One region of the Staphylococcus sp. NRL 16/872 genome, then DNA from elsewhere that is predicted to be linked to it. Evidence: predicted binding sites of a transcription regulator. Region 1 holds the regulator's gene; each other region holds the start of a gene.
The links. The regulator Rex, encoded in region 1, represses fermentation and respiration genes when NADH is low (regulators of the CRP and FNR family bind a similar motif). The targets are predictions, from matches to a motif close to TTGTGAAATATTTCACAA.
Positions count from the first base shown of each region.

Region 2: qoxA (cytochrome aa3 quinol oxidase subunit II) is a predicted target of Rex. The motif match lies at 8,409-8,426, and genes of this name have one in related genera.
Region 3: MT340_RS01645 (anaerobic C4-dicarboxylate transporter family protein) is a predicted target of Rex. The motif match lies at 3,006-3,023, and genes of this name have one in related genera.

Region 1 is NZ_CP119327.1:900,467-910,784, forward strand. Features, by position in the region: gene ilvD (dihydroxy-acid dehydratase) at 1-1,284, opposite strand, end outside; gene tsaE (tRNA (adenosine(37)-N6)-threonylcarbamoyltransferase complex ATPase subunit type 1 TsaE) at 1,753-2,214, shown strand; gene tsaB (tRNA (adenosine(37)-N6)-threonylcarbamoyltransferase complex dimerization subunit type 1 TsaB) at 2,195-2,866, shown strand; gene rimI (ribosomal protein S18-alanine N-acetyltransferase) at 2,839-3,303, shown strand; gene tsaD (tRNA (adenosine(37)-N6)-threonylcarbamoyltransferase complex transferase subunit TsaD) at 3,296-4,321, shown strand; gene MT340_RS04360 (ABC-F family ATP-binding cassette domain-containing protein) at 4,673-6,610, opposite strand; gene MT340_RS04365 (redox-sensing transcriptional repressor Rex) at 6,854-7,492, shown strand; gene MT340_RS04370 (YeeE/YedE family protein) at 7,649-8,752, shown strand; gene MT340_RS04375 (sulfurtransferase TusA family protein) at 8,775-8,999, shown strand; gene MT340_RS04380 (ammonium transporter) at 9,144-10,318, shown strand, end outside.
Region 2 is NZ_CP119327.1:1,779,141-1,789,458, reverse strand. Features, by position in the region: gene MT340_RS08880 (DUF2538 family protein) at 1-114, opposite strand, end outside; gene MT340_RS08875 (LCP family protein) at 133-1,380, opposite strand; gene MT340_RS08870 (serine hydrolase domain-containing protein) at 1,808-2,983, shown strand; gene rihC (ribonucleoside hydrolase RihC) at 3,065-3,973, opposite strand; gene qoxD (cytochrome aa3 quinol oxidase subunit IV) at 4,158-4,448, opposite strand; gene qoxC (cytochrome aa3 quinol oxidase subunit III) at 4,445-5,050, opposite strand; gene qoxB (cytochrome aa3 quinol oxidase subunit I) at 5,040-7,028, opposite strand; gene qoxA (cytochrome aa3 quinol oxidase subunit II) at 7,028-8,149, opposite strand; gene MT340_RS08840 (DUF5011 domain-containing protein) at 8,449-8,766, opposite strand; gene MT340_RS08835 (globin domain-containing protein) at 9,024-10,169, shown strand; gene folD (bifunctional methylenetetrahydrofolate dehydrogenase/methenyltetrahydrofolate cyclohydrolase FolD) at 10,262-10,318, opposite strand, start outside.
Region 3 is NZ_CP119327.1:336,426-346,743, reverse strand. Features, by position in the region: gene MT340_RS01650 (BCCT family transporter) at 1-1,343, opposite strand, end outside; gene MT340_RS01645 (anaerobic C4-dicarboxylate transporter family protein) at 1,682-2,974, opposite strand; gene MT340_RS01640 (hypothetical protein) at 3,349-3,603, opposite strand; gene MT340_RS01635 (CHAP domain-containing protein) at 3,789-4,628, opposite strand; gene cysC (adenylyl-sulfate kinase) at 5,037-5,636, opposite strand; gene sat (sulfate adenylyltransferase) at 5,651-6,829, opposite strand; gene MT340_RS01620 (sulfite exporter TauE/SafE family protein) at 6,876-7,751, opposite strand; gene MT340_RS01615 (NAD(P)-binding protein) at 7,772-8,383, opposite strand; gene cobA (uroporphyrinogen-III C-methyltransferase) at 8,438-9,202, opposite strand; gene cysI (assimilatory sulfite reductase (NADPH) hemoprotein subunit) at 9,236-10,318, opposite strand, start outside.

The DNA.
Region 1 (10,318 bases):
ACCTTCGCGTACTGTTTTATTATCAATCGCTTCAACAGCTGCATCATGTGAATCGAAACAAATAGCTTTACCAGTGAATACTTTGATAGATGGATCTACGCCTCCAACTTTGATTACTGCTCCTTTAGGCGCTAAATTACCATATAATACAGATAAACCGCCTTCTTTATCGTATGGTGCATCAAGTGGGTGAATGACTTTGAAATTTTTAATTTCTTTACCTTCATTATTTTCTCTCAATGTTTTACCTGTAACTGTAATACGGTCAGGATGTAACGTGCCTTCTTTTTTCATTAATTCATTAATAATAGCTGGACAGCCACCAGCTTCATGCACATCATGCATTGAATATGCAGAGCTCGGTGCAATTTTAGATAAGTAAGGTGTACGTTTCGCAATTTTATTAATGCGCTCTAGGTCATAATCAATACCAGCTTCATTAGCAATCGCTAGTGTATGTAATACAGTATTTGTTGAACCACCCATTGCCATGTCTAATGCGAAAGCATCATCAATCGCTTCTCTAGTGACAATATCTCTAGGTTTAATGTCCTTTTTAATATTCTCAACTAATTTAAAAGCAGCTTCACGAACCATCTCACGACGTTGCTCACTAACAGCTAAAGCTGTGCCATTGTAAGGTAGTGCTAATCCAAGGACTTCCATTAAACAGTTCATTGAATTAGCAGTAAACATACCTGCACATGAGCCACAAGTAGGGCAGGCGTTTTGCTCCATATCTAGAAATTCTTCTTTAGTAATGCTACCTTCTTTAAAAGCGCCGACAGCTTCAAACATTGAAGATAAAGTGAGTGCTTTACCTTGAGCGGAAAGACCAGCTTTCATCGGTCCACCTGAGCAAAAAATGGCTGGTACATTTGTTCTGACAGCAGCTAAAATCATACCCGGTGTGATTTTATCGCAGTTTGGAATATAGAATACGCCATCAAACCAATGTGCATTAATGACAGTTTCAGCAGCATCAGCAATAAGTTCTCGGGAAGGGAGTGAATAGCGCATACCAATATGTCCCATAGCTATACCATCATCCACGCCGATTGTATTAAATTCAAATGGAATAGCACCTGCCTCACGAATTGCTTCCTTAGCGATATCAGCTAATTCTCGCAAATGGACGTGTCCTGGTACTATATCAATATAAGAATTACAAATTGCTACAAATGGTTTGTTCATATCTGTTGGATTTTTGAGTGCTCCCGTGGCGTGTAAAAGACTTCTCGCAGGTGCTTGATGATCACCTTTTTTAATCATGTCGCTTCTCATTAATAATTCCCCCGTCAGGTTATTGAATTTTGAAAATAAAAAAACGTCCCAATGTGATTGGGACGTTTGTAAGTCCCATTCAATGAGAAATAGGACTTAAACATTTAGTATGTATTGACTACTAAAGTTCCAGCCCTTGCGAGTATAATAAAATAATTAAATTATGAATTACAGTGTGCGGTTGTGTATTAAATTGAGTCATTTTAATATACTCCTTTCTAATGAATGGTGAGTTATGTAATTATTAGAATTATTCTAAAATTCGATAAATTAAATTTACTACAACATACTTTTGAAGTCAACACTATTTTTTGAATTTTCTAACAATTAACAAATTCTTATTTCATCTGAATAGAGAGAAATTTTAGCTAGAATTTGTTACAATTAGTAAGTTAAAAATGTGATTTTAAAATTTCTATTAGTAAATATAGTTATAAGGAATTTTCAAAATAGGAGAGAGCAAAGCAAATGATAAGTATAAAACATTTAGATGACATGAATCGTTTTGCTGGCATATTAGTTAAATATCTTAAACCAGGAGATTTAATTTTATTAAATGGTGATTTGGGCGCAGGTAAAACAACATTAACTCAATTTATAGGTAAACATCTTGGCGTAAAACGAAATATTAATTCTCCTACGTTTAACATCATCAAATCGTATAAAGGGAAATCGCTGAAGTTACATCATATGGATTGTTATCGTCTTGAAGATTCTGATGAAGATTTAGGATTTAATGAATATTTTGAAGATGAAGCCATTACCGTGATTGAATGGAGCCAATTCATTGAAGATTTACTACCCGCTACGCAGTTAATTATTAATATTAAAACGGTGAGTGAAACAGAACGTGCGATTGAGTTGATTGCGAAAGGCGACCATTATTCTAAAGTTAAGGAGGAAGTTGAACGTGAATTCACTACTTATTGATACGTCTAATCGTCCTATGTCGGTTTCTTTAATGGCCAACGACCAAGTTTTAGCAGAGCACACAGTAGAAAGTAATAAAGATCATTCAAGTCAATTAATGCCAGGTATTAGAAATTTATTTGAACAAACGAAGTTAAATAAAGAAGAATTAGATGCTGTTGTAGTAGCCAAAGGTCCAGGTTCTTATACAGGTGTGAGAATCGGCGTTACAACTGCAAAGACACTAGCTTATGCTTTAAATACTAAGTTGTACGGCGTATCTTCATTACAAGGTTTAGCAGCTACAGTAGATGAAAGTGAAGCCAAAGATCGTTTATTAGTATCAGTGTTTGATGCACGTCGTGAAGCGGTCTACACTGGCGTTTATCAATATATCGATGGAGAACTAAGAACTATTTTAGAAGACCAATATATTTCAACTAAAGACTTATTAGATTGGTTAAATGAACAACATCAGTCATATTTATTTATTGGCACAGATGCTGAAAAGTTAGCAAATCAGTTAAAAGGTGATATTCAAGCTAATCTACCACGTGCATCTGTAATGTATTCATTGGTGACTGAAGCTGAAGATATCCATACATTTGTACCAAATTATATCAAAATGTCAGAGGCGGAACGCAATTGGTTAAACCAGCAGAATCAGAATTAACGATACGAGCAATGCAAGTCGATGATGTCCCAAGTGTATTTGATATTGAACGTGAAAGTTTTAATGACAGTTCTTGGACAATTGATGCGTTTTATCATGAATTGAATGAAAATAACTTCGCAAAGTATTTTGTTATCATTTTCGAAAATGAAATTATTGGTTATTTAGGGCTCTGGATAGTGATTGATCAAGCTCAGATCACTACCGTGGCAATTCGCAAAGATTATAGAGGTTATGGATTAGGACAATTATTACTTAAATATGTGATGGATTTCGCAAAAACAACATGTGATGTCATGAGCTTAGAAGTTAGGGTAACAAATTATGTAGCACAACATGTCTACACAAATTTGGGATTCCAATTTGGAGGAAAACGAAAAAATTATTATGGAGAAGGCGAGGATGCATTAGTCATGTGGGTGAATTTAAATGAATAATGAAACTTTAATATTAGCAGTAGAAACTAGCTGTGATGAAACAAGTGTCAGTGTGATTAAAAACGGCGATACCATATTATCGAATACTGTATTAAGCCAAATCGAAAGTCATAAACGCTTCGGTGGTGTCGTGCCTGAAGTGGCAAGTAGACACCATGTTGAAGGTATCACTGCAACAATTGAAGAGGCACTCGTTGCTGCTGATGTCACAATGGAAGAGATTGACGCTATTGCAGTAACACAAGGGCCTGGTTTAATTGGGGCATTGTTAATTGGCATCAATGCTGCGAAAGCTCTAGCATTTGCTTATGACAAGCCACTTATTCCGGTTCATCATATTGCAGGTCATATTTATGCGAATCATTTAGAGGAACCGTTAACGTTTCCTTTAATGGCACTAATCGTTTCTGGTGGGCATACAGAATTAGTTTATATGAAAGATCATATGAATTTCGAAGTGATTGGTGAAACGCGTGATGATGCAGTCGGTGAAGCCTATGACAAAGTTGCTAGAACGATTGGTTTACCATATCCAGGTGGCCCAGAAGTAGATAGATTAGCTGCTTTAGGTGAGGATACGTATGATTTCCCAAGAGTATGGCTTGAGAAAGATAGCTATGATTTTAGTTTTAGTGGCTTGAAAAGTGCTGTAATTAATAAATTACATAATTTAAAACAAAAAAATGAAGAAATTAATAAAGCAAATGTTGCTACAAGTTTTCAAAATAGTGTAGTCGACGTATTAAGTACGAAAGCGATTCACGCTTGTGAGGAATATAATGTTAATCGTTTAATTGTAGCAGGAGGCGTTGCGAGTAATAAAGGTTTACGTCAACGTTTACAAGAATTATGTAAAACACATGATATCAAACTCTCTATACCAAGCCCTAAATTATGTACAGACAATGCAGCAATGATTGGTGCTGCTGCATATTATTTCTATAAAGCTGGTATTACAGCAGATTTAGATTTAAATGGCCAAAATAATATGGATATTGAAGAAGCAACTGTTGAATAATTAAAAGTTAGTGTTAAGTACAATGATTTACAAATACATGTGTACTTAGCACTATTTTTAATACTAAATAGAAATTGTGGGAAAATAAGTGCGTCAATAGGGAACGTGTGTACTTATCAACAAAACGTGTATAAACTGTGGATAAGTAGTGCTTAACAATGTGGATATAGCGTAAATTTTGTGTAAAAGAAATGTAAAAGTGCAAGGGAATGGTTGTGGATAACTAGGATAAGTCTGTGGATACTTGATATAAAAGACTTTCAACTGTTTATAAAATTGTGGTTAAAAATTATAAAAAAATAACCAGAAAATTTAAGGTAATTTTCTAGTTATTTTATCTTAAATACTACTTTATAACATTTCTTGTAATTCTTCCCATTCTATCATGACTTGTTCTAATTTCTGTTCGGTTTCCATTTTCTCATTAGCAAGTTCAGATGCTTTGATAGGATCATTAAATATTTCAGGTTGGGTGAGTTGTTCATCGATATGAGTTATATCGTTTTCAAATTGTTCTATTTTTTCTTCACATTGTTCAATTTGACGTTCTAATTTACGTTGTTCTCTACGTTGTTGTTTTTGATTATCATAACTACTATTTTGTTTATTACTTGAAATCTCAGCTCCACCTGTATGATCATCAGTGCGTTCGGCTTCAAAAATTTCTAAGGCAGCTGCTTCTTCTGTCTTTTCAATATAATATTGATAATCTCCAAGATACATTTGTCCCCCGTCTTTATCTAAATCAAATACTTTATTCGCTAATTGGTTAATGAAATAACGGTCGTGAGAAACAAATAAGATTGTACCTTCAAAATGTTGTAAAGCTTGTTCTAACATTTCCTTTGAATCTATGTCTAAATGGTTGGTCGGTTCGTCTAGAATCAATACATTATCTCTTTGTAACATTAATAATGCAAGTTGAAGACGAGCTTTTTCGCCCCCAGATAAATCATTGATGATTTTCTTGACGTCATCTTGTACAAATAAAAAACGTCCTAATACAGCTCGAACATCTTTTTCATTCATATTAGAATATTGATCCCAAACATAATCTAAAATCGTCTTATTAGATTTAAATTCAGCTTGCTTTTGATCGTAGTATCCAATTTGAAGATTAGCACCGAAGACAACCTCGCCACCTAATTTAGCTTGACGATTGGCAATTGTTTTAATTAGCGTTGTTTTACCTACACCATTAGGGCCAATAATAGCGATATGATCGCCTTTAGTGATTTCGATATTTATAGGATTAGTAATAGGTATTTCATATCCGATTTCTAAATTATGAATATGCATAACATCATTACCAGTGTTGCGTTCAAAGCCAAATTGAATATTGGCGCTTCTTGCATCTAACATAGGTTTATCGATGCGTTCCATTTTTTCTAGCGTTTTACGTCGACTTTTAGCCATACCGCTAGTAGAGGCACGGGTAATATTTTTCTCTACAAACGTTTCAAGACGTTTAATTTCTTCCTGTTGTTTTTCATATTCTTGCATACGCTGTTCATAATATTTATCGCGTTGTTCGATAAATTGTTCATAATTACCCACGTAACGTTTAATATCTCCAAGCGCCACATCATAAATTTGTGTCACGATTTTATCAAGGAAGTAACGATCGTGACTAATAATGACGATGGCACCTTTAAAGTATTTTAAATAGTCTTCCAACCATTTTGTCGTTTCTAAATCAAGATGGTTAGTCGGTTCATCTAATAATAATAAATCAGGCTCACTTAATAACATTTGTGCTAGTGATAAGCGTGTTTTTTGCCCACCGCTAAAGTCGTTGATAGGTTTGCCGAAATCTTCTTCTTTAAAATTCAGACCATGCAACACAGTTTTAATCTTACTTTCGTATTGATAGCCCTCAAGTTGTTCAAATTGATTAGACAACGATTCATAGCGTTCCATATGATGTTGATAGTCTTCAGTATCATAATCATTGGCATGCATAGCTAACCAATCTGTTTCTACTTTAATTAAACCTTCCATATTTTTAATGTGTTCAAAAGGTTTAGACATTTCTTCAAACACAGTCGATGAAGAGTTGAGTGTCATTTGTTGAGTTAAATAACCCATACGCAAATTTTTAATTTTAGAAATATGGCCACTATCATAGTCTTCAACACCTGCGATAATCTTCATTAATGTTGACTTACCAGCGCCATTTCGTCCAACGATACCTATACGTTCGCCAGTTTTAACTTCGAAATTAACATGAGTAAATATATCTTCACCATCGAATGACTTCGAAATGTCATTTAATTGCATTAATATCATTCAGGGTTCACCTTTCTATTTTTTACAAAAGTATTTATCACAAAATTGCCTTATACATTACTCTTTATTTTACCGTATAATAAAGTTACATGAAACTAAGATATTTATTTTTAAAAAGTGTTAAGGTATAATATGTCAGTATTCATTATGGGACATAATGTGATTTCAAAGGAATGACTAATTGCACGCAAATTAGTTTGAATACATAGATTAAAAAGTTCAAACAAGAGGGGGACAACTCAAATGGCTCAAAATCAAGCTAAAATTCCTCGTGCAACATTGAAACGATTACCGTTATATTATAGATTCGTTAACACCTTGAAGACAAAAGGAATTGATCGAGTTAATTCTAAAACTATCAGTGAAGCGCTAAATATTGAATCAGCCACGATTAGAAGGGATTTTTCTTACTTTGGTGAGTTAGGAAAAAAGGGTTATGGCTACAATATTGATAGTTTATTAGAATTTTTTAAATCTGAACTTAGTGATAGTGAGGAGATTCATATTGCTATAGTTGGAGTAGGTAACTTAGGAAGGGCACTATTAACATACAACTTTTCAATTCATGACGAAATGACGATTACAGAAGCATTTGATATTGATAAAGATATTGTAGATCAACAAGTCGGTAAAGTGAAAGTTCATCATATGGATGATTTACAACAAGTGCTTGAAACTCAAGACATTAATGTAGTTATTCTAACTACACCTGAAAAGGCAGCTCAAAACGTAGTAGATCAGTTAGTTGAGGCTAATGTAAAAGGAATATTGAATTTTACACCGGCTAGAATAGAAGTGCCAAAAACTGTTCAAGTGCACCATATTGATTTAGGTATAGAATTACAATCACTTTTATTTTTTATGAAAAACTATTCGAACTAGATAGTATTTTGTTTATAGTCTTAATCATTCTTTCGAGAGAAAGAAAGATTTTTTTATTATTTCAATATTATTAAATCCGAACAAATGTTATTGATAATTAAATATTAATCTATTATAATACCTTAGTAAATCAATCGGGAAAGGATGCATTTGACTTTGGTTTGGATGATTATTAGCGGCCTAATCGTTGGGATTTTATTAGGCTTTGTCATGCAACGTACACGCTTCTGCTTAACAGGTGGTTTTAGAGATATGTACGTGCAAAAAAATAATAAAATGTTTTATGCTTTATTAGTAGCGATTACTGTTCAAAGTATTGGACTTGTAATATTAACAAGTTTAGGATTAATCGCAATTCCTTATAGTACATTTCCTGTTCTAGGAACGATTATTGGTTCTTTCATTTTCGGAATAGGAATAGTTCTAGCAGGTGGATGTGCGACTGGAACGTGGTACCGAGCTGGAGAGGGGTTAATCGGGAGCTGGGTTGCCCTCATTATGTATGCAGGCACTGCTGCAGTAACTAAAACAGGCGTTTTGCTTCCAGTTATGAATTGGATTAATAAACCTACGAAGGTGAATACAAGTATGGCTCAAACTACAGGTATTCCAATGTGGGTATTAACAATTATTTTAACTGGTATTACATTATTTGTTGTAGTGAAAACATTACGTAAGCCTAAACCTAAAATGGCAGTACCAAAATTGAAACAAAAGTATACAGGTATTAGACATTATTTATTTGAAAAACGTTACCACCCGTTTGTAGCAGGTATTGCGGTAGGTCTTATAGCATTTATCGCTTGGCCAATGAGTATGTCAACGGGACGTGATCATGGTTTAGGTATTACAACACCTTCTGCTAATTTAATTACATTCTTAATTACAGGTGATACTAAATTAGTAGATTGGGGCGTTTTATTAATATTAGGTATCTTCTTAGGCTCATATATTGCAGCAAGAGGTTCACATGAATTTAAATGGCGTTTACCGGATAAACGTACTATTAGAAACAGTGCAATTGGCGGTATTTGTATGGGATTTGGTGCCTCAGTGGCAGGCGGTTGCTCAATCGGTAACGGCTTAGTAGAAACTGCAATTATGTCTTGGAAAGGTTGGATAGCATTAGTATCTATGATCTTTGGTGTATGGTTCATGAGTTATTTTATCTTCGTAAGACCAATGAAAAAATTACAGCAACAAACTGCACCAAAGCAAGCGAACTCAGCATCTACTTCTAAACAACCTCAAACAACGTAAACAGATAGGAGGAGTAATAATAATGTTATATGAATTAGGTACAGTTGGTATGGTATGTCCATTCCCATTAATTGAAGCGCAAAAGAAAATGCAAACACTTGAAAACGGTGATGAGTTAAAAATCGATTTCGACTGTACTCAAGCGACAGAAGCCATTCCAAACTGGGCAGCAGAACAAGGTTACCCAGTAACAAACTATGAACAATTGGATGACGCTTCTTGGACGATTACAGTACAAAAAGCATAAGCGAATTTTAAGGAAAGTATACTATTTAAAACAAAATACAGAAGTGTGATGTTATATTTTGTAACATATTGTGTCATTTTATCTTACCGATTTTTGCCATCTTGAAAAACTATCATTAAGATATTTTCAAAGGAAGTGGTAATTATGAAGATGGATGACACAATTTTTTTATTTCTTTGTACATTACTGGTGTGGTTAATGACACCGGGGTTAAGTTTATTCTATGGGGGTCTCGTACAATCTAAGAATGTATTGAATACAGTAATGCAAAGTATGGCAGCGATGATTATCGTAACTTTCACATGGATTACATTTGGTTTTACATTAAGTTTTGGAACTGGAAATGACTTAATAGGAAACTTTGATTTCATGGGCTTACAACATGTAGGTTTTGCGATTAATCAAGATTTAAGTCCACATGTTCCGTTTGCGCTATTTATGTTATTTCAAATGATGTTTTGTACTATTGCGGTCTCAATTTTATCTGGTTCTATTGCGGAACGTATGAGATTTATTCCGTTTACAATTTTTATCATAATATGGGTTATTGTCATTTATAGCCCGGTTGCTCACTGGGTATGGGGCGGCGGTTGGATAGGTAAGTTAGGTGCTTTAGATTATGCCGGAGGAACTGTTGTACATATTACGTCAGGGGTGTCGGGACTTATTTTAGCAATTATGATTGGTCATGGTAAAAAGATCGAAAAAATTCAACCCCATAATTTATTAATTACATTAATTGGTGGCATACTTGTTTGGATGGGATGGTATGGATTTAATACAGGTAGTGCCTATTCTTTAAATGATGTTGCATTAGCTTCATTTGTAAATACTGTGATTGCAGCTAGTGGTGGTGCATTCAGTTGGTTAGTACTGGAATACATAATAACTAAAAAGCTTAGCCTTCTTGGTTTATTATCAGGGGTACTTGCAGGTTTAGTAGCTATTACACCTGCTGCAGGTTATGTAAGTTATTTGAATGCATATATTATTTCAATTTGTGGTGGTATCGCATGTTATTTTGTCATTAATATTATTAAAGAGAAATTTAAATATAACGATACATTAGATGCATTTGGTATTCATGGTGTAGGTGGTGTAGTAGGAGCAGTACTTACTGGTGTCTTCCAATCTCATGCAGTTAATGGAGATATTGATAATGGCCTTGTCTACACTGGTAATTTCCATGCAGTATTGATTCAACTTATTGCAGTAGTAGTGGTAGTCATTTATACCATTGTTTTAACTTGGATTATCGGCAAAGTTTTACAAAAACTGATGCCATTAGCAACTACCGAAGAAGAAGATAAAGCAGGATT
Region 2 (10,318 bases), 880 kb from region 1:
GTAGAAGAATTCACTTCTGAATAACGCCATATCTTTATTATGAATGATTTGTTGTTCTAAAACATTGAACATCCCATTAATATTGGCAACTTTTTCATACGTTTTACGTGACATTGTACGTGCTCCTTTCACTTAATATAACTGATTATTTTGATTATTGTTATCTAATTCATTTGATTGATTTGGGGTAAACGTTGTTTCTGAGTTATTATCATTTGGAGAGGTTGGATTTTCCTCATTATTATTACTCTGAGCATCACCATTAGGATTTGTATCCCCAGAATGATTATTTGATTGATTATCAGTTGATTCCTTATTTGACGTAGTGTCTTTTTGATTACTTTTCAATAAAGATTGATCAAGTGGTGTTAATGGTATTAATGAACCATAATGTTTAATAACGCGTTCATCTAAAAATTCTTTCTTATCTGTTATTTTAGATAGTCCTAAATCCGAACGCAATAAATTTGAATATTTAGCGATACTATCAACACTTGGATTATAGTAATAGATACCGTCTAAATAATCGTCTTTACCTTTTAATTGAGATTTTTTAAAATCTATGTCATCTGATAAATACATAGAAGCAAGCTTTTTAATTTCTTGAGACGTTAAATTATGTTTCGCATTTTTACCCACAATTTGAACTAATTCATCTAATTTATTATATGAATTTAAATCCTTTGCTTTTAGGAAAAGAAGTTTAATTAAATCCATTTGGCGCTCGCCACGTTTAAGATCAGAATCATGATGACGAGTTCTTGCTACAGCTAAAGCTTCATCACCATTAAGTTTTTGATAGCCTTTTTTTATTTTAATTCTGCCTGTATCATCTGTGTTAGGCTCATTTAAATCATAAGGAACATCATAATAAATGCCACCAAGCTCATTAACCGCTTGAACAAATGCATCCATATTAATTCGAACATAATAGTCAACTGGCACATTTAATGTAGCTTCGACAGAATCCATTGCAGCTACAGGTCCACCATAAGCGTGAGCATGGGTAATTTTATCATAATAGCCGACCTTAGGAATATAACTAATTGTATCACGGGGGATACTTAGTAATCTAATTTGGTGCTTTTGAGGACTAAAAGTTGAAAGAATCATTGAATCGGTTCTTGAGTGTTCTGTAGTTTGACCATTTTTTCTACGGCCTTCATTATCATCAATTCCTAGAAATAAAATTGAAACAGCATCCTTTGAAGGATCAACTTTACTCTTTCTTAAGTTTGATTCGCGTTTTGCATCATCTTTACTATAAGAAACTTTCATAGCATCTTCAGAACTATGATATAAATTAATAATAAAAATTACAGGAATCACTATAAGAACTAAAGTCAATAACATCATAAAATATTTTAAAAAACGGTTCATAACTTTCGCTCCTATACTAATTTTGAATAGTTAACACTTAAATTAATAAATATAAAATATATTTTATTTATAATGTTTGTAGTTTCTATTTAAAATAATATATTTTTACAAGAATGATTGAAGTGCTTAATTATTAATATTCTTTAACTCTCATAACCATAAATTGTATTACTCTTTGGGAGAAATTACAACTTAAATTTTTGTGAAAATATGAGTCGATAATTTAGTTGAATTTATTGAAAAGAATAAAATAATTCCCTTTATCAGACTAAAGGATGATGTTCTTTTTGGTGAATAGAGTATGATAAGTTAATGATGAATTATTTTATATCATAATATATAATATAAAATATTAAATGAATATTAGTGGTAAGGCTAACTTAAATTTAATTATAATGCTATCCATTTAATTATAAAGAGGCAATAGATGAAGACGAATAAGATTAAAATAATATTTTTTACAGTAGTATTATGTATACTAGTTTTATTAATTATCACTTTCTCAATGAAGCTAATGAGCGCTAGACATAAGGAAAGCGAATATAATAAAGAAAATGATAATAAAATGTATCTCCTAAATAGAGATAAAGATATAAAAAAAATTGAGCATTTAAAAACAGTGGAAGCTCACGATATCAATATGAAAAATATTGATACATATTTAAAAGACACTAAATTTAATGGTTCAATTACTATCCTAGATCGTGGCAAATTAGTATTAAATAAGGGTTATGGCTATCGTAATATTAAAAATGGTATTAAAAACACGCCAGATACAATGTATTTAATTGGCTCAGCACAAAAATTTACTACAGGGTTAATGTTAAAGCGATTAGAATTTCAAAATAAAATTAATATTAATGAGCCTGTCACTAAATATCTTCCATGGTTTAAAACTTCTAAGACAATTACCTTAAAAGATTTAATGTTACATAGAAGCGGTTTATATAAATTTGAAGCCTCTCCAAAGTCTAAAAGTTTGGACAGTGCTGTACATATGATCCAACGTAAAGGAATAGATAATAAGTTCTATCATAAGCACTTATATAATGATGCAAACTATTTAGTTTTAGCACAAGTTATCGAAAAGGTCACTCACAAGTCATATGTTGAAAATTATTATGAAGGACTAGCTAAGCCAAATGGGTTAGATAATAGTGCGTTCTTCAATGAAAAGCCGTATCAAAAATATATGGCTACAGGATATAAAATAATTAACAATCAATTAAAAACAATGCATCCAGATATTTTAGACCAGTACTATGGCGCAGGTAATTTGTTCATGACTACGTATGATATGGCACATTTAGTCCATAACTTGCAACAAAACAAAATACTTGATGAATCGATTACTACGCCTTTATTGCAACAAACGGGAAGTACTATCTATCCTGAATCGTATAGATATGGCTTCTATGTGGGGCAACAACGAGATCGTATAAACGGAGTGTTTTTCGGACAAATTTTTACAGTATATTTCAATCAACGTTATATAGTGGTATTAGGAACTAACATTGCAAATGCGAATAAAGTTTCAAATGAAAATAAAATTTCACATATTTATGATAGATTATTAAATCAAACATCATACTATAGCTATTAACACTAATAAACGCTGTATTGATTTAGAATGAATATAAATTATTCACTCTAACAATACAGCGTTATTTTTATGTACAAATAGTTATTTACATTTTTCAAGCATCTTTAAAAAGATTTGCTCATAATTTTTATTAAAGGTAGATGTAACTACACTACAATTAGGATAATCAGATTTAAAATTTACCACTGTAGCTCCACGTGTTAAGTTACCTTGTAACTCAATTTGTACATCAGCTTCTTTAACTTCATAATTCTCACTATCCATTAAATATAAAATTGTAAATACATCATATAATTTTAAGCCCGTTTCAAAATCATCTTCTCTGTAATGCTGAAATATATTATATAGCATTGAACTCGTTTGATTCATTTTTTTAAAAGAAGTAATAAAGTCATGAGTAAATAGAGCTTGACGAGCTAAATCTAAGCCAATCATTGTTAAAGGTAAACCACTGTTAAATACTACATGCGCAGCTTCGGGGTCACAATAAATATTAAATTCTGCAACGGGAGTCACATTGCCACGGCCGGTACTTCCACCCATTAAAATAATTTCTTTAATATAGGACTTACTCTCAGGATAAGTATTGAAAAGTAGGGCGATATTAGTCAGTGGACCTAAAGCAATAAGAGTGATAGGTTCTTTAGTATTAACTAAAATATCGTGCATCGCTTCTACTGAATGCGATGAAGAAAGCGTTTCTAAAGAAATATCTGGAAATTCAAAACCATCCATGCCACTTTCTCCATGAACATGACTTGCACTATTTATTTTATTTATTAAAGGTTTTGCCGCTCCTTTGTGAACAGGAACATTACTTCCAAAAAAAGCTTTGAGTTTCAGTGCATTTGCAGTTGTTTTGTCAATATTAACATTACCATTAACAGTAGAAATCATCTTCACATCAAAGTTAGGATGACACAGTGCTAAACTAATCGCAGCAGCATCATCTATCCCTGGGTCCGTATCTATTATAATTGGTAAAACCATTTCATTTACCTCCTAAGTGTTAGTTATCGTAATTTAAATTTTACTACTTATAAAGAGAATAGCCATTCATAAACATAAAAGAAAAGGGGAGCTGTAGATAAAATGCTTAAAAAATATGTATAAAAAAACCTGCATGAAACGAAAATGTTTCAATGCAGGTTTTTGAAGTAGGGTGCTTATTAAATTATAAGTGGTGAGAATGTCCACCTTGCATAACCCAATAAGTACCGATAACAGTTATTAAAGTAATAATAATCGCAAAGATGACTTTGAACGATTGTAAACGACCATCTTTACCTTCAGTTAAGTGCATGAACATTAATAATTGAACTGCAGCTTGAATGAAAGCAAAACCAAAGATGATAGTTGTTTTAGCTTGAAATGTCATATTTGTGTATAGTGTTACGAAAACTGCTAATAACGTTAAAACGATTGAGGCAATAAAGCCGACTGTGTGTTTTACAATTGTATTCATCCGCTATACACCATCCCTATCATATATACGGCAGTGAAGATGAAGATCCAAACAACATCTAAGAAGTGCCAATATAAACTTACGATAAATAATTTTGGAGCATTAAATTTATTTAATCCACGTGTAGCAACTTGGATTAATAAACAAATAATCCAACCAATACCTAATGATACGTGGGCACCATGAGTACCTAACAAGATGAAGAAACTTGACCAGTAAGAACTTAATTTAGGTGTTACACCTTCAGAGGCATAGTGGCTGAACTCGTAAATTTCGAATCCAACGAATACTAAACCTAAAAGTACTGTAAGAATCATCCAAAACATCATTAAGTTTTGTTTCTCTTTACGCATGTAGTAGATTGAGATACCACATGTATAAGAACTAATTAATAAGGCAAATGTCATGATTAAAACGAGTGGTAACTCGAATAATTCAGTTGTCATTTTGCCACCGTAATCGCCACCATGTTGCAACGTTAATAACGTTGCAAATAAGGTACCGAATAACGCGAATTCGGCTGTAAGGAAAATCCAGAAGCCAAGTTTATTCAATTGACCTTCATGCGTACGTGAATCAACAGTATTTGTATCATGACTCATGACTTACAGCCTCCCTTTCTTTAATACGAGCTTCTCTTAAGCGAGCTTCATTCTCAGCGACTTCAGAAGCAGGGATATGATATCCATGGTCTTGCACGAAACTTTGGTAAACCAATGTTCCTAAAATACCCACTAAGCAAATAATTGCAGGAACGACAGTATCAAAGATTAAGAAGAAACCACCGATTAACATGAATATACCCATGAAGACACCTGTATGAGTATTATTTGGCATGTGAATATCTTTGTAATTATGGTTATCTAAGAAATGACGACCATGTTCTTTCATATCAACAAATGTATCATAGTCATTCCAATCTGGAGTAACGGCGAAGTTATATTTAGGTGGAATTGCTGAAGCAGTTGACCACTCTAAAGTACGTCCTAAACCATCCCAGTTATCACCAGTTGCTTCGCGAGGTGATTTAATATGACTGTAAACGATACTTGCTACTAAGAATAGGAAGCCAACAGCCATCATTAATGCTCCGATAGTTGAAATAACATTTAGTAACCACCAACCATCTGATGGCATGTAAGTGTATAAACGACGTGGCATACCATCTAATCCAAGGATGAATTGTGGTAAGAAACATACGTTAAATCCAATCATAAATAACCAGAAGCACCAGATGTTAAGTTTTTCATTTAATTTGTAACCCATCATCTTAGGATACCAGAAGATTAAACCAGCTAGGCAGGCAAATACTACACCAGTAACCAATGTGTAATGGAAGTGGGCTACTAAGAAATAAGTGTTGTGATATTGATAGTCAGCAGATGCCATCGCTAACATTACACCTGTAACACCACCTAATAAGAAGTTAGGGATGAAGGCTAATGAGAATAGCATAGGTGACTCGAAAGTAATACGCCCTTTATACAATGTTAATAGCCAGTTGAATAACTTAACTCCGGTAGGAACACCGATTAACATTGTAGAAATTGAGAAGAATGAGTTAATTAAAGCACCATTACCCATTGTGAAGAAATGGTGAACCCAAACTAAGAAACTTAAGAATGCGATACCAGCAGTTGCCCAAACCATGCTTTGGTGTCCAAATAAACGTTTACGAGCAAATGTTGGAATGATTTCTGAATAAATACCAAATGCAGGCAAGATAACGATATAAACCTCAGGGTGCCCCCATACCCAGAAGAAGTTTGCCCATAACATTGGCATACCGCCTTCTGCTACTGTAAAGAAATGAGTTCCGAATATACGGTCAGCTGTCATTAATGCAAGAACAACTGTGAATACTGGGAACGCTAAAATTACGATTAAAGTCGTAATGAAAGTTGTTACAGTAAACATTGGCATTTGCATGAATTTCATAGTTGGAGTTTTACATCTTAATATTGTTACAAAGAAGTTGATACCAGTCATAAGAGTACCGATACCCGAGATCTGAATCGCAATTAAATAGTAGTTAACTCCAGGTCCTGGACTGAATTCGCCAGCTAAAGGCGCGTAGTTTGTCCAACCAGCTGCTGGTGATCCACCTATGATGAATGAAAGGTTGAATAAGATCATACCAACAAAGAATAACCAGAAACTGATGTTATTCATAACTGGGAATGCCACATCTCGTGCCCCAATTTGTAAAGGAACTACAACGTTCCATAAACCAAAAACGAAAGGCATAGCCATAAAGATAATCATGATTACACCGTGTGTACTGAAAATTTCGTTATAGTGGTTAGATTCTAAGAATTTGTTATCTGGAATAGTTAATTGAGTACGTAATAATAACGCGTCAATACCACCACGGACGAACATAAGTACAGCACAGATTAAGTACATTAAACCGATTTTTTTATGGTCTACGGATGTGAACCATTCATTATAAAGATATTTCCATAATTTGAAATAAGTAATTACTGCGATAAGTCCGATAACTAAGAATGGCGCACCAATTTGGGCCATTGTAATCATCCAGTTACCTTTAACGAGCAATTGATCCCATGGAAAATTCATTAATGTTCACCTCCATGATCATTGTCTTTGTGCTGAAGCTTAGACGCATTTTCGTCTTTAGCTCCTTTATTGATTTTTTCCATTTCCTCAGAGTTATGAGATTCTTCTTTTTTGAATTCATTATCATAAGGATCATTGTTGCCTAAAATCATTGGCTTCATACCATGACGCTTATAGTTAGCGTTTGTAATTTGAACCTTACGAGCTGGTTTCTGAGGTTTATCTGTAACATCTTCATATAATTTGTCTTCTGCAACGAAGTTTGGATCTTTTTGAACGTAATTATAACGTTTATAAGCATAGAAGATGTACTCTGGATCAGCTGCAGGGTCAACGAATGCCATATGCGTACCATTGAATGTTAATTCTTTATTTGGTGTGCTTGGAAGAATTTGTTTATCAAACTCATCTTGGCTAATTGTTTTCTTACCTTTAGCATCTTTTACCCAAGCATCGAAATCTTTTTGGTCTACAGAGTGAACTTTAAATGTTTGGCGAGCAAAACCTTCACCATTGAAGTTTGAGTTACGTCCTCTGAAAGTACCTGTTTGATCGGCTGTTAAAGTCCAATCCATTGTCATGCCAGTCATGGCATATTTTTGACCACCTAATTGTGGAATCCAGAAACTAGTCATCGTATCCATAGATTGAAGTTTAAATACTACTGGACGATTTTTTGGAATAGTTAATGTATTAACTGTTTCAATTTTTTGTTCTGGATAAGCAAAGAACCATTTATATCCAGCACTTACTGCATAAACCACCACTGGATCTTCTTTACTTTCAGGTGGTTTTTCATAATCGTATAACGTTTTAACTGTTGGAATAGCTAAAGCGATAACGATAATGATCGGTACCACAAACCAAATTGTTTCAATTAAAGAATTGTGGTGCATCTTACCAGATTCGTTATTTTTATTGTAGCTATATTTGAAAATAAAAACAGCGAACATAGTAAGAACAACAGCAACAATAACAAGCATGAAGATGATTGAATAGATAATCAAGAACTTCTGACTACTTGCTACTGGCCCTTTTGCATTAAATACTTCTATGTTCGAACACCCGCTAAGTAAAACAAGCGTCCCAAACATTAGAAGCAAAGACTTAAATTTTGACACTTTTTTGACCTCCTAATACTACAAATGTAGGGCTTATCATTAATATTAGTTTATTACGCAATATTTACAAGTACTTATAGAAAAAAAATTATATTTATAAATAGTAAAAAACTAATGAGAATAGAAATGACGGGGAATATAAGATTTGTTAAATTTATGTGTCTATTCTGTGAAAAATGACAAAATTAAGTCTAAAGTTGTTGTAGTTGAGAAACGTTATCATTTTCAACGTTTTCAAGGGATTTGAGCATAAAAAAAGATGAGAATTATATCTCATCTGAATTTTATAAATATGACATTTATTTGACTTCTATGTATCTAGTAGATGTCTCTTTAGCTCCATCTGAATCGATGACATGATACTGTACTTTATACTTTCCGACTTTTGATGTATCCACATGACCATCAACTGTAATTTTATGAGTTAAATCACCATCTTCTTTGTCGAAAGCACTAATTCCATTTAACAAATTATAATTTTGACCTTTTGCAATCACGATATCATTGACACCTTTAAGTTCAGGGGCATGATTAGACGTTGCTTCGGCACTTAAATTTGGGGTAACAAGAGTTGCGGAGACTCCGAGCGCTGAAAGTGACTGTATTAGTTTATTCATTACGTTAACCTCCGAAATAATAAATCGTTGTTTTGTTTATTTAAACTATACTTTATTTTCTGACATTATACATCATACTATAGTCTTAATATAGCGTATAACTTCTAAAATTAAAATAATATAAAGAAAAATATATATTAAGTTTATGTAAATTGAACATTTTGTGAAAATACTAACTTTTATTAGCTTTAACTTTTTAAAATGTATTACAATAAATTTGTAATTAGTACAATTTAAATATTACGGGAGTGATTTTAGTGTTAAATGAACAGGAAAAAGCAATTATCAAAGAAACAGTGCCTGTCTTACAAGAAAAAGGTACTGAAATAACATCGTATTTTTATAAAAGAATGTTTAATCAACATCCTGAATTAAAAAATATGTTTAACCAAACTAACCAGCAGAAGGGTTTCCAATCAACTGCGTTAGCTCAAAGTGTGTTGGCAGCGGCAGTTAATATTGAAAATCTAGCTAATATTTTGCCGGTTGTTAAAGAAATCGCTTATAAACATTGTGCTTTACAAGTTCCACCTGCAGGCTACGATATCGTAGGAGAGAACTTAATCGAAGCAATCAAAGCAGTCGTAGGCCTTGATGATGAGGATCCGATTATTCAAACTTGGAAAAAAGCATATCAAGAAATCGCTGATGTATTTATTCAAGTTGAAAAAGATATTTACAGTAAAATGTTATGGGATGGATTTAAACCATTCAAAATTGAAAAAATAGAACAACTATCATCAAATATTAAAGCATTTACAGTAACTTCAGATGAATATGATTTAAGTCGATTTATCCCTGGTAACTACATTACAGTAGATGTAAGTAGTAGCAAAATGCCTTATCGTGCAAAACGTCATTATTCTATCGTTGGTGGAGACAAAACACATTTAACATTTGCAGTTAAGAGAGATGTTACTACAGATCATGAAGGTGAAGTATCAACAATATTACATGATGAATTAAAAGAGGGCGATGACATTAATTTATCAGCGCCAGTTGGACCTTTCATGGTAGAAAATACTGAACATCCACAATTATTTATTGGAGCTGGAATTGGTGTTACACCATTAGTTTCAATGTTTAGAGAAGTCGCTGATAAAGGTAGCCAGGCTCAATTCATTCAAGTGACTGGAGATGTAAATGATACACCGTTTACTTCACTATTAAAAGATATTAGTGAAAAAGCAGAAACAGTTAATTATGAATTATATGACAGAGCGTCAAATGGATATTTAACTAAAGAATATTTAGATAAATTTATTAGTAGCGAAACAGAAGTATACGTATGTGGTGGCACTCAATTTCTTCAATCAGTTATTGAATTATTGAAAGAAATGAATATTGACCAAAGCCGTATCCACTTCGAAACATTTGTACCTAAATTAAGTGTGGCTGTTTAATAACTAAACCAAATATTAAAGGGATCATAAGCGATACAAATTCGCTTATGATCCCTTTTTTTAATAATCAATTACATTTACAATCGATAGAATTATTCAATGCCACGACGCATTTTTTCAGCTAATAAAGTATTGTTTAGTACCATAGT
Region 3 (10,318 bases), 560 kb from region 1:
AATGGTTCTCCAATCACTTTTTTCTGAGATGCGGCTGCTAAAATATATGAACCAGAATCAAACGTAGTCGCTAAGAATAAGAATGCTGATATTAAGAATAAGATAATTGTTAAAGTAGGGAAAGGTAATTGATGCATAACTTCTATAATTGTAGCTTCTGTACTGTGAGCATTTAAGAAATTAATTACATCAAATTGCCCTGAAATTTGTAAATAAACAGCATAATTTCCGAAGATGCCAAAGAATAATAGGCAACCTAAAGTACCATAGATAATTGTGCCTAAAATGACTTCTTTAAGACGACGACCTTTTGAAATACGAGCGATGAATAAACCGATAAAGGGTGCATATACTAACCACCATGACCAATAAAATATTGTCCAATCTTGTGGGAAGTGCGTTTCTTTACGCCCTTTTATTCCACCAAACGGTTCTATCCATGTGGCCATATGGAAAAAGTCTCTCATCATATTACCAAAACTAGTAATAGTCGTTTCCATAATAAAAATAGTTGGACCTACGATAAATACAAATGCTAGTAATAAGAACGATAGCCATACGTTTACGTCACTTAATTTTTGAATACCTTTTTTCAAACCAGTATAAGAACTGATGGCAAAAATGACTGTAATCGTTAGTAAAATAATTGATCGCATGACCATATTTTCTCCATCAATACCTGTAAGTCTTTCAATACCGGCAGAAATCATAGGTACACCGAGCGCTAATGATGTTGCCGCCCCACCAAGTAAGCCGAAGATGAATAAGATATCTACTAACTTACCTAATAGTTTATCTGTTTGACCTTTTAATACTGGACGACATGCCTGACTAATTTTATAAACAGGTTGTTTTTTTACGAACACCAAATATCCGATTGGTAACGCTGGCAGAACATATATTGCCCAAGCAATTGGTCCCCAGTGGAACATGCCATATTGCGTGGCATATGTAAGTGCTTCATCTGTCATACCTTTTGCGCCATTCGGTGGAACTTGATAATAAAATGCCCACTCTATAACGCCCCAATACAAAATATCGGAACCGATACCGGCACAAAACAACATTGATGCCCAGCTAAAATTATTAAATTCTGGTTTATCTGTTGCTTTCCCAAGCGTTACATTTCCATATCTTCCAAATGCGATATATAGAACAAAGAATAATATTGCTAAACCCATGAATAAGTATACTGATCCAATTGAATTTGAAATTGCACTATTAATATCAGTAATGACCTTTTCACTTGCTCCAGGAAATACCATCATCGGTATAACAGCGATTAATAATACAATCACCGTCCCTATGAAGGTCGGCCAATCCATAATTTTTTCTTTTTTCAACGATGCTCCTCCTCTATATATTTTGCTGTTTTTTGAGTGTTTTATATTTCGACGATATCTAATATTAAATAAAAATGCAAATTCCATTCAAATTAATCCATTTTTATTTTTGAATAAATATATATTAACAACATATTTATAAGCGTCCTAAATCGTTAAAACAACAGTGTTAAGTTTAAATTTAACGTATTTAATAAAGTTTACATCGAATTAAAAATGAATATTTATAACTCATATATGCATTTATATTTATTTTTATTTTTATAGGATAGCCCATTTTTCATCAAAAAAGGCTATCAAGTTCTTCCACGTTGATAAGAACTCAATAGCCTTAATATTTAATATCCTAATATCATTTTAATAGTAAATCCAACGATGACTGAGACGATAATCGCGAAGAAACCTGGTATGATGAAACTCGTTGGTCGGGTGCGTCCTGTCTCATCCAAGTTAACCGCAAAGAGTATCGTTGGTTGCGCAGGAATCACAAAGTTAACATTCAAGGTTTGAACCATTGCAATAAAATACATTGGTGGAATGCCCATGCTCATGACAATTGGCACCATGATTGAAGCCGTAGCCGTTTGTGAAATAACAATCATCGCGACGACAGCGACTAAGATTATCACTAGCCATGGCACTGATTGTATCGTTTTACCAATATCATCTCTAATAATTTTTAAATTCTGAGGCGCATTAAAGATCGTTGCACCTAACCACCCTGGCCCTAACACGGCAAACAGTGCACCAATTGCGGATTGTGTAATATTAGAAGATAGAATATCGCTTGTATTAATTTTTTGTAGCAATAGATTAACTGCCACACTTAAATACATAAAGAATTGCACAATTTCAGTCATTGTGAGCGCTACTTCTTTTCCATTCACTTTGAAAGTAGGCATTAAATCTGGGAAGATGCCAAATGTTAGAATCCCTACAACACATAGTAAGAACGCGATAACACCTATTTTTACTTTTTTGGAAAATGAAAGCACCATTTCAACATCAGGCGTATGTGCAATTTCACTTTCAGTTACTGTTGTTTTACGACCTACAAATGTACAAAAGACACTTAACAGTAACATTGTAATAATAGCAGTTGGTAAGACAATACTTAAATATTTGCCCATTGAAATATCATAACCTGCCATAACTGAGATAATGTATGCTGTGGCAGATGCTGCAGGACTACATAATAATGCTAAATTTGCTGTTAACACTGAAGCTGTTAAAGGGCGTTTAGGCTGTATCTTCGCTTTAACTGCTGTCTTAGCAATAATTGGTTCTAATGATAATGCAATATTCGCTGTACCTACGCCAAATACGAATAGAAAGACAATCATTGGTGCAATAAAAATAATTGATCTAGGAAATCGTTCGATAATTTTTGAAGCGAGATAGACAAGATAGTCTATACCTCCTGTAGCTTGTAAAGTACCACCGGCGATACCAATAGATAAGATGATTAATACTGCAGTTACGGGTGCTGATCCCGGAGGTAATTGAAATCCGAATATCATGATAAGTTGAGCCACAATAGCGAAGATACCACATCCTAAAGCGCCAGCTGTTCTAAGCCCTAATAATATGGCCAATATCATGATCGCGATTTCTACTACGAATAGTAGCATGATGAAAGCTCCTAACTATATATAGAGATTTATGTGATTTTTTTAACATACTTATTTTAACACTTTCTGATGTTAAACGTATATAACTATATTGATTTTTGAAAATTGTTTCATTATAAATGATAATGATTATCAATTATGCAGTCAAATAAAATGGGTGCGGAACAGAAATTAAAATAATTTCGTCGTCCAACCCCAACTCACGTTGGCCGTAAACTTTCTTTTTCGAAAGTCTCTATGTTGGGACCCCGCTCCCCGGCAAGGATAACTAGAATTGAAAAAAGCTTAATATAAGCGCATTTTCAATTCAGTTAGCTACTGCCAATATGTAAGATGAGCCTGTAACATATAATAATGTCACAGGCTCACTCAATTTATTTATGGTCATTGTCTTTAATTTTTCCTTTTTTTGTTGGAATATCTTTTGTGTCATCATACGTTTCTTCATCTTCTGTATGACCTTTTGCCATGTCTAAGTTCTTTTCTAAATTTTTTTGTTTTTCTTTTTTAGAACGTTTGTCGTAGGCACGTTCTTCAAATATTGAGCCCCATATTAATCCAAATATAACGCCAATCGTTACAATAACAATTAAAATCAATATAATCCATTTAATAATATCGAATGACATGTTAACTCACCTTCCTTTAACATTGGGCAATACTTTATTTAAATTGTCGTATTTCTTATTATATTTATTTCCCGTTCTGCTTCGGCTTCAATCATAATGTGAGAAAACATGCCTTGACCTTTTCTAAAAACAAAAAAGAACCACGACTCCAATATATGAGGAATCGTGGTTAATGTACATTTGTATTATGAAATATAGTTGTATGAACCAGCTTGGCCAGCTGAAATTGTACGTGTTGATACGACACCTGGTCCACCGTTGTAGTTCATTTCTGAAACGTTAACTGAACCGTCATCATTTACGTTCTCAACATATGCAACGTGACCATAAGCGCCTTGAGTTGTTTGCATGATAGCGCCTGATTTAGGTGTATTGTTTACTGTGTAACCGCTTTGTGCTGCTGCGTTTGCCCAGTTATTTGCGTTACCCCATGTACTACCAATTTGTCCACCTACTTTATCGTATACGTAGTAAGTGCATTGGCCTGATGTGTAAAGGTTAGCACCTGAGCTTGATTTACCAGCAAATGCTTTACTGCTTGTTGTGTTTGAAGTTTGTGTTGTTTGTGATTTTTGAGTTGTTTGAGTTGTTTGAGTTGTTTGAGTCGTTGGTGCTTTTTGAGTTGTAACTTTAACATTGCGGTTTGATGTTGAATAATTTGAGCCTAAGCCACCGCCGTTGTTGTTAGCAGTATATGATTGTGTATTATTGTTTGTATTTTGAGTTTGGTTTTGATTTTGAGTATAGCCATAGTTATTGTTATAGCTGTAGTTATAATTGTAATTTTGTGTTTGATTATTTGCAGTTTGTTGACCGCCTTGTTGTGCTAATGCTGGGCTCCAGTTACCTTGCCATTTATAATGATAATTACCTTGTTGGTCAATTGTATAAGTGTAGCTATATGAATATGGATCGTTAGGGTTATATCCATTATTATTGTTTTCCGCTGCATCTGCATCGTGATGCGCTAGTCCGAAAGTTGCAATACCTGCCGTCGCGATTGTAGCTGTAGCGATTTTTTTCATAATTAATATCCTCCTAGATTTGTTTGAAAATAATTTTTCTTGTGGCTACCTGCAATTTACAATTATTAATATTTTAAGTAATGTTTTTGATTTTCTCTCGTTAATTAACGACAAGACACACTTTAACAGAGATACAAGGGTTTGTGGGCGATGTTAAAGCTTTGTAAATGAATCATAATAATGTAACGCAGTTTGTAAAAAAAGATAGTCTTTATTACAAAAACTATAGCCCCTCTATGCCAATGGGTTTGTGTCTTTTTTCGACAGTGTTGTTCTCGACTTTGTAATTTATCTGATTATTTAGAAGATGTTTTGTATCATGAAAATCGGGTTAATAACTACAAACATATATTAAAAAAACGCATTATCAACATAGTTTGATGTCGATAATGCGTTTAAATGATTTATTTAAATATATTGTTTATTTTTTAAGTAGTTAAGAATGACTTCTACAGATTCTTCTACGCTTTGTTGTTCTGTATTAATAGTAATTTCTGGTTGGTTGGGGGCTTCGTAAGGGGCGCTAATGCCAGTGAATTCTTTGATTTCACCTGAACGGGCTTTTTGATAAAGTCCTTTAGGGTCTCTTTTCTCACATTCTTCAACGCTACATTCTGTATAGACTTCGATAAACTCACCATCTTCTAAAATAGCGCGTACATCATCGCGGTCTGCTCTATATGGAGAGATAAATGCTGTAATAGCAATCGTGCCAGCATCTACTAGTAATTTGCTTACTTCACCAATACGACGAATGTTTTCTTTACGATCTTCAGGACTGAACCCTAAATTCTTGTTTAAGCCATGACGTACATTATCGCCGTCTAAACGATAGGCATGTTTTCCTTGTTCAAATAATGCTTGTTCAAGTGCAACTGAAACGGTTGATTTACCTGAACCTGATAGGCCTGTAAACCAAATCACTACACTCTTATGACCATTCTGTTGTTGTCTATCTGCTTTCGTTACTTCAGAATCGTGCCATGTAATATTACTTGATTGACTCATGCTTTTCCCTCCACTTATTGTTGTTTCAAACCTCTAATTAATACTTCTGCTACTTCTGGTCTTGAGAATTTAGTTGGTAATGATTCACCGTTACGTAATTTTTCTCTCACTTTTGTACCACTTAAGTGAACATGTTCTGATGCATCGTGTGGGCATGTTTTTGCCGTTGCCATGTTGCCACATTTTTCACAATAAAAAGCATGTTCAAATTTCAAGATTTGAATATCTAATTCATCTTCAAATTGAGAAATAAGTTCTTGAGCTTCATACGTGCCGTAATAATCGCCTACACCTGCATGATCACGACCGACAATGAAATGTGTACAACCATAGTTTTTGCGGACTGTCGCATGTAAGATTGCTTCACGTGGTCCTGCATAATGCATTGCTGCTGGATAGATGACTAAACGTGCTCTATCTTTCGGGAAGTAGTTTTTAAGAATCGCTTGATAACTTTCCATACGTACATCTGCTGGAATATCATCTGCTTTTGTTTCACCTACTAATGGATTGAGTAATAAGCCATCCACAATTTCTAACGCTGATTTTTGAATATATTCATGTGCACGGTGCACAGGATTACGTGTTTGGAAACCAACCACAGTTTTCCAACCAAGATCATGGAATAATTGACGTGTTTCAGCTGGATCTAAATGGTAATCTGAGAATTCATCATGTTTTGGACGATTCACTAATTGGATAGGACCAGCTAGGTAAACATTGCCTTTGTCATAAACTTTTTTAACGCCTGGATGTGCTTCTTCAGTAGTACCATAGACATTTTGTGCCTCTTTTTCTTTGTCATACGTATATTTTTCTTCAAGTTTTAATGTACCGTATAATTCTCCATCTTCCCCGTAAAGCGCCACGTCATCGCCAACTTCCAATTTAGCTGCTTCGTCTTCAGTTACTGGCAATGTGATTGGAATACTCCACACTAAACCATTTTCAAGATGTGTGTCTTCAACAACTTTAGTGTAATCCGCTTCACCCATGAAACCAGTTAATGGACTAAACCCACCAATAGCAATTAACTCTAAATCAGAAATTGCCCATGGATTTAACGTAATCTTCTTAAATGATTTCGCAGCTTCGATTAAAGTATCTCTTTCTTCACCTTCAACGACACGATTAATTAATTCGCCACCATGTGGTCGAATTGTATAATTAATAATTGCTTCATTTGTTGCCATAACTTCATTACCCCTTTTCTAATTAAATTGATTAGTTTACTCGGTTTTACTTGTAAGAAAAAGACAATTTTTTGTTGCGAATTAGTGTGATAATAATTAATATCACAATCGCACAAATAATTGCGAATCTAATAATATTTGTAATTGTGCCATCGCTACCTAAATATTTCATCAATGCGTTACTATTTGTAAAGATGATTAATCCACCAACACAAATAGCTAAAATATTTATTGGTAAGATTTTAGTAAGATAAGCAGAAATAGGAGCTGCTACCATACCGCCAACACTTAATGCGATGACAAACCACCAATTAATTTGTGTGATACCTAAAAAGAGAATAAAACTTATTGATGTTGATAGTGTGACGAAAAACTCACTCGCTGAGACTGTACCGATAGCGTAGCGTGGTTGAATCTTATGACTTGCCAATAGCAAAGGTGTATTGACTGGACCCCACCCACCGCCACCAATGGCATCTAAAAAACCAGCGATAGCACCTTGTGGCATAAGCTTAGCACTACTTAACTTTCCATCATGCGTGTGAAGTTCTTTATTTCGTTTAAATAGGAATTGATATAAAATGTAAATTCCCATTGAAAGTAAAAATAAAGCGATATAGGGTTTAATATAATTGCCATGTATACGCGTTAACAATGCAGCACCAATAAATCCACTAATCGCTCCAGGAATCGCTAGCTTTAACATGGTCGGTTTATGTACATTTTCAAATTTCCAATGTGACGTTCCTGAAGCTGCTGTCGTTGCGATTTCGGAAAAGTGCACAGTGGCGGATACTATCGCAGGTGCAATGCCATACGTTAATAAAATAGATGATGAGGAGGCCCCGAAACCCATTCCGAGTGACCCGTCAACAAGTTGGGCTAAAAATCCAGCTAATGCAAATATAAATAATTTCCTCATATATCATATGCCCCTTCATATTAAACTTGTGATTGGAGCCATCGCATGAATTCTCGTTGCTTATCTTTGTTCAAGTATGTTTCAGATAATATTTGTTGCAATAAATTTTGTTTTTCAGATGGCTCAATTGGTAATGCTTTAATGTGCTGTCTACTTTGATATAAAAATTCTATATATGCCTCGTAACGTTCATCGTACATATCACCTAAAGTAGAGATGATTTGCGCGCCTAATTTAGGACTTGCGCCGTTCGTTGAGACACTCATCGTTAGTCGTCCACGTGTTAAAATGCTAGGAAATGTGACGTCTCCTGATTGTGCATCTGTTGCGTGATTAAGTAAGACCCCTTTAGGTAGACTTTCTTTCACTTGCTTGTTCACTTCAGGCTCATTTGTCGCAACAACTACAAGATGCGCACCTTCTAAATCACGTGGTTCAAAGGCTTTTTCACTCCATGTAATGCGACCTTCAGTTACTAATGTATGTAAGGCTGGTGTGAGTGAAGGACTCACAATATGAACATTGGGACAATATGCTATTAATGTAGTGGCCCGTCTTGTCGCTACTTGTCCACCACCAACAATGACAATATGTTTATTTGTTAAATCAATCATAAGTGGCATACTATTCATACTGTTTCCCCCATTCACTTCGCCTTTATGCCGATTTATTCACCTACATTATAACTAAGGTAAGGTCATTTCTAAATCAACAACTTGTTCTTTAAACCAGCTAATCTTCTGTCTCATTTGCACTACATCGCCAATCACAATCATTGCCGGATTCTTAATCGCAGATGCTTGTTCGACAATCGTGCCTAATGTGCCGGTAACAGTCTTCTGGGAAGCAGTCGTTCCTAAATGGACTAACGCCACAGGTGTATCCATCGATTTACCATGACGGATAAGCAATTCACAAATTTCAGGCAATCGCTTTACACCCATGTAAACACACAGTGTTTCTGGTCCATGTGCCAGATGTTCCCAGTATGCGTCTTTCGACATGCCAGGTTTATTCACTGCTGTAACAAACGCAACGGAAGAACTATAATCTCTATGCGTCACTGGAATGCCCGCATAAGCTGGTGCTGCAATACCTGAAGTAATACCAGGGACGATTTCGAATGGGATTTGATGTTGTGCTAAGATTTCCGCTTCTTCACCTCCACGACCGAAGACAAATGGGTCGCCCCCTTTTAGACGCGTAATCGTATGACCCTTTTTCGCTAAACTCACTAACATGCGATTCGTTTCCTCTTGCGGTAAGGAGTATTTATTCGGATCTTTACCACAATAGAAGAATTTCGTTGATGGTTTCGCAAATTCTAAGATTTCTTTATTCACTAAACGGTCATATAGAATAACATCTGCCACTTGAATTGCTTTCATACCTTTAATCGTTAATAAATCTGGATCACCAGGCCCTGCACCTACTAGATAAACTTTTCCCATCCTGTCACCCCCCGTTTTTTATTTTTCTGAAAATTAACTATGGAAATCTTGGTCACCGTGAACTTTAGCTACTACGCCAGAACGAATAACAAAGTCACCGAAATGTTCACCTTCAAGACGTTCTTTACCATAGTCCATAAGAATAGGACGTAAACTTTCAAGAATTTCTTGTTCGCCAATATTCTCTTTATACAATTTATTTAAGCGTTCACCGTTAAATCCGCCACCTAAATACATATTGTATTTACCAGGCGCTTTACCAATAAATGCAATTTCAGCAAGTGCTGGTCTCGCACAACCATTTGGACAACCTGTCATACGAATCGTAATTTCTTCATCGTTCAAACCCGCTTCATCTAATAAATCTTCAATCTTAGAAACTAAAGATGGTAGATAACGTTCTGATTCAGCCATAGCCAATCCACATGTTGGAAAGGCTACGCAAGCCATTGAATTACGTCGTAAACCTGTATAATTCTTACCGTCTGTTAAACCATAGTGGTCAATAAGACTTTGGATTTCCTCTTTTTTCTCAGGAGTTACATTTGCAATAATTAAGTTTTGGTTTGGAGATAATCTGAAGTCGCCCGTATGTGTTTCTGCGATTTTTCGCAATGCCGTTTTTAATTGATAATCTTCCGTATCTTTGACGCGTCCATTTTGAATAAATAACGTATAATTCCAAACGCCTTTTTCGCCTTCAATCCAACCTAGACGGTCGCCGTTATGTTCAAATTCGAAGTCACGTGCTTTTTCAATGTTCCATCCTAAACGTGAAGTGAGTTCTTCAACTACCTTATCCACACCTAAGCGGTCCACAGTATATTTGAAACGTGCATTTTTACGATTCTCACGATTGCCGTAGTCGCGTTGAATCGTTAAAATTTTCTCACAAACTTCAATCGCCTTATCTTTAGGGATAAATCCAACTAAACGTCCTACTTGAGGATACGTGTCAGGGTTACCATGCGTCATACCCATACCGCCACCGATTGTAACGTTAAATCCGATGAGTTCTTCGTTCTCAACAATAGCGATAAGACCAATATCTTGAGAGTAGACATCAATATCATTTGAAGGTGGGACTGCAATACCAATTTTAAATTTACGTGGTAA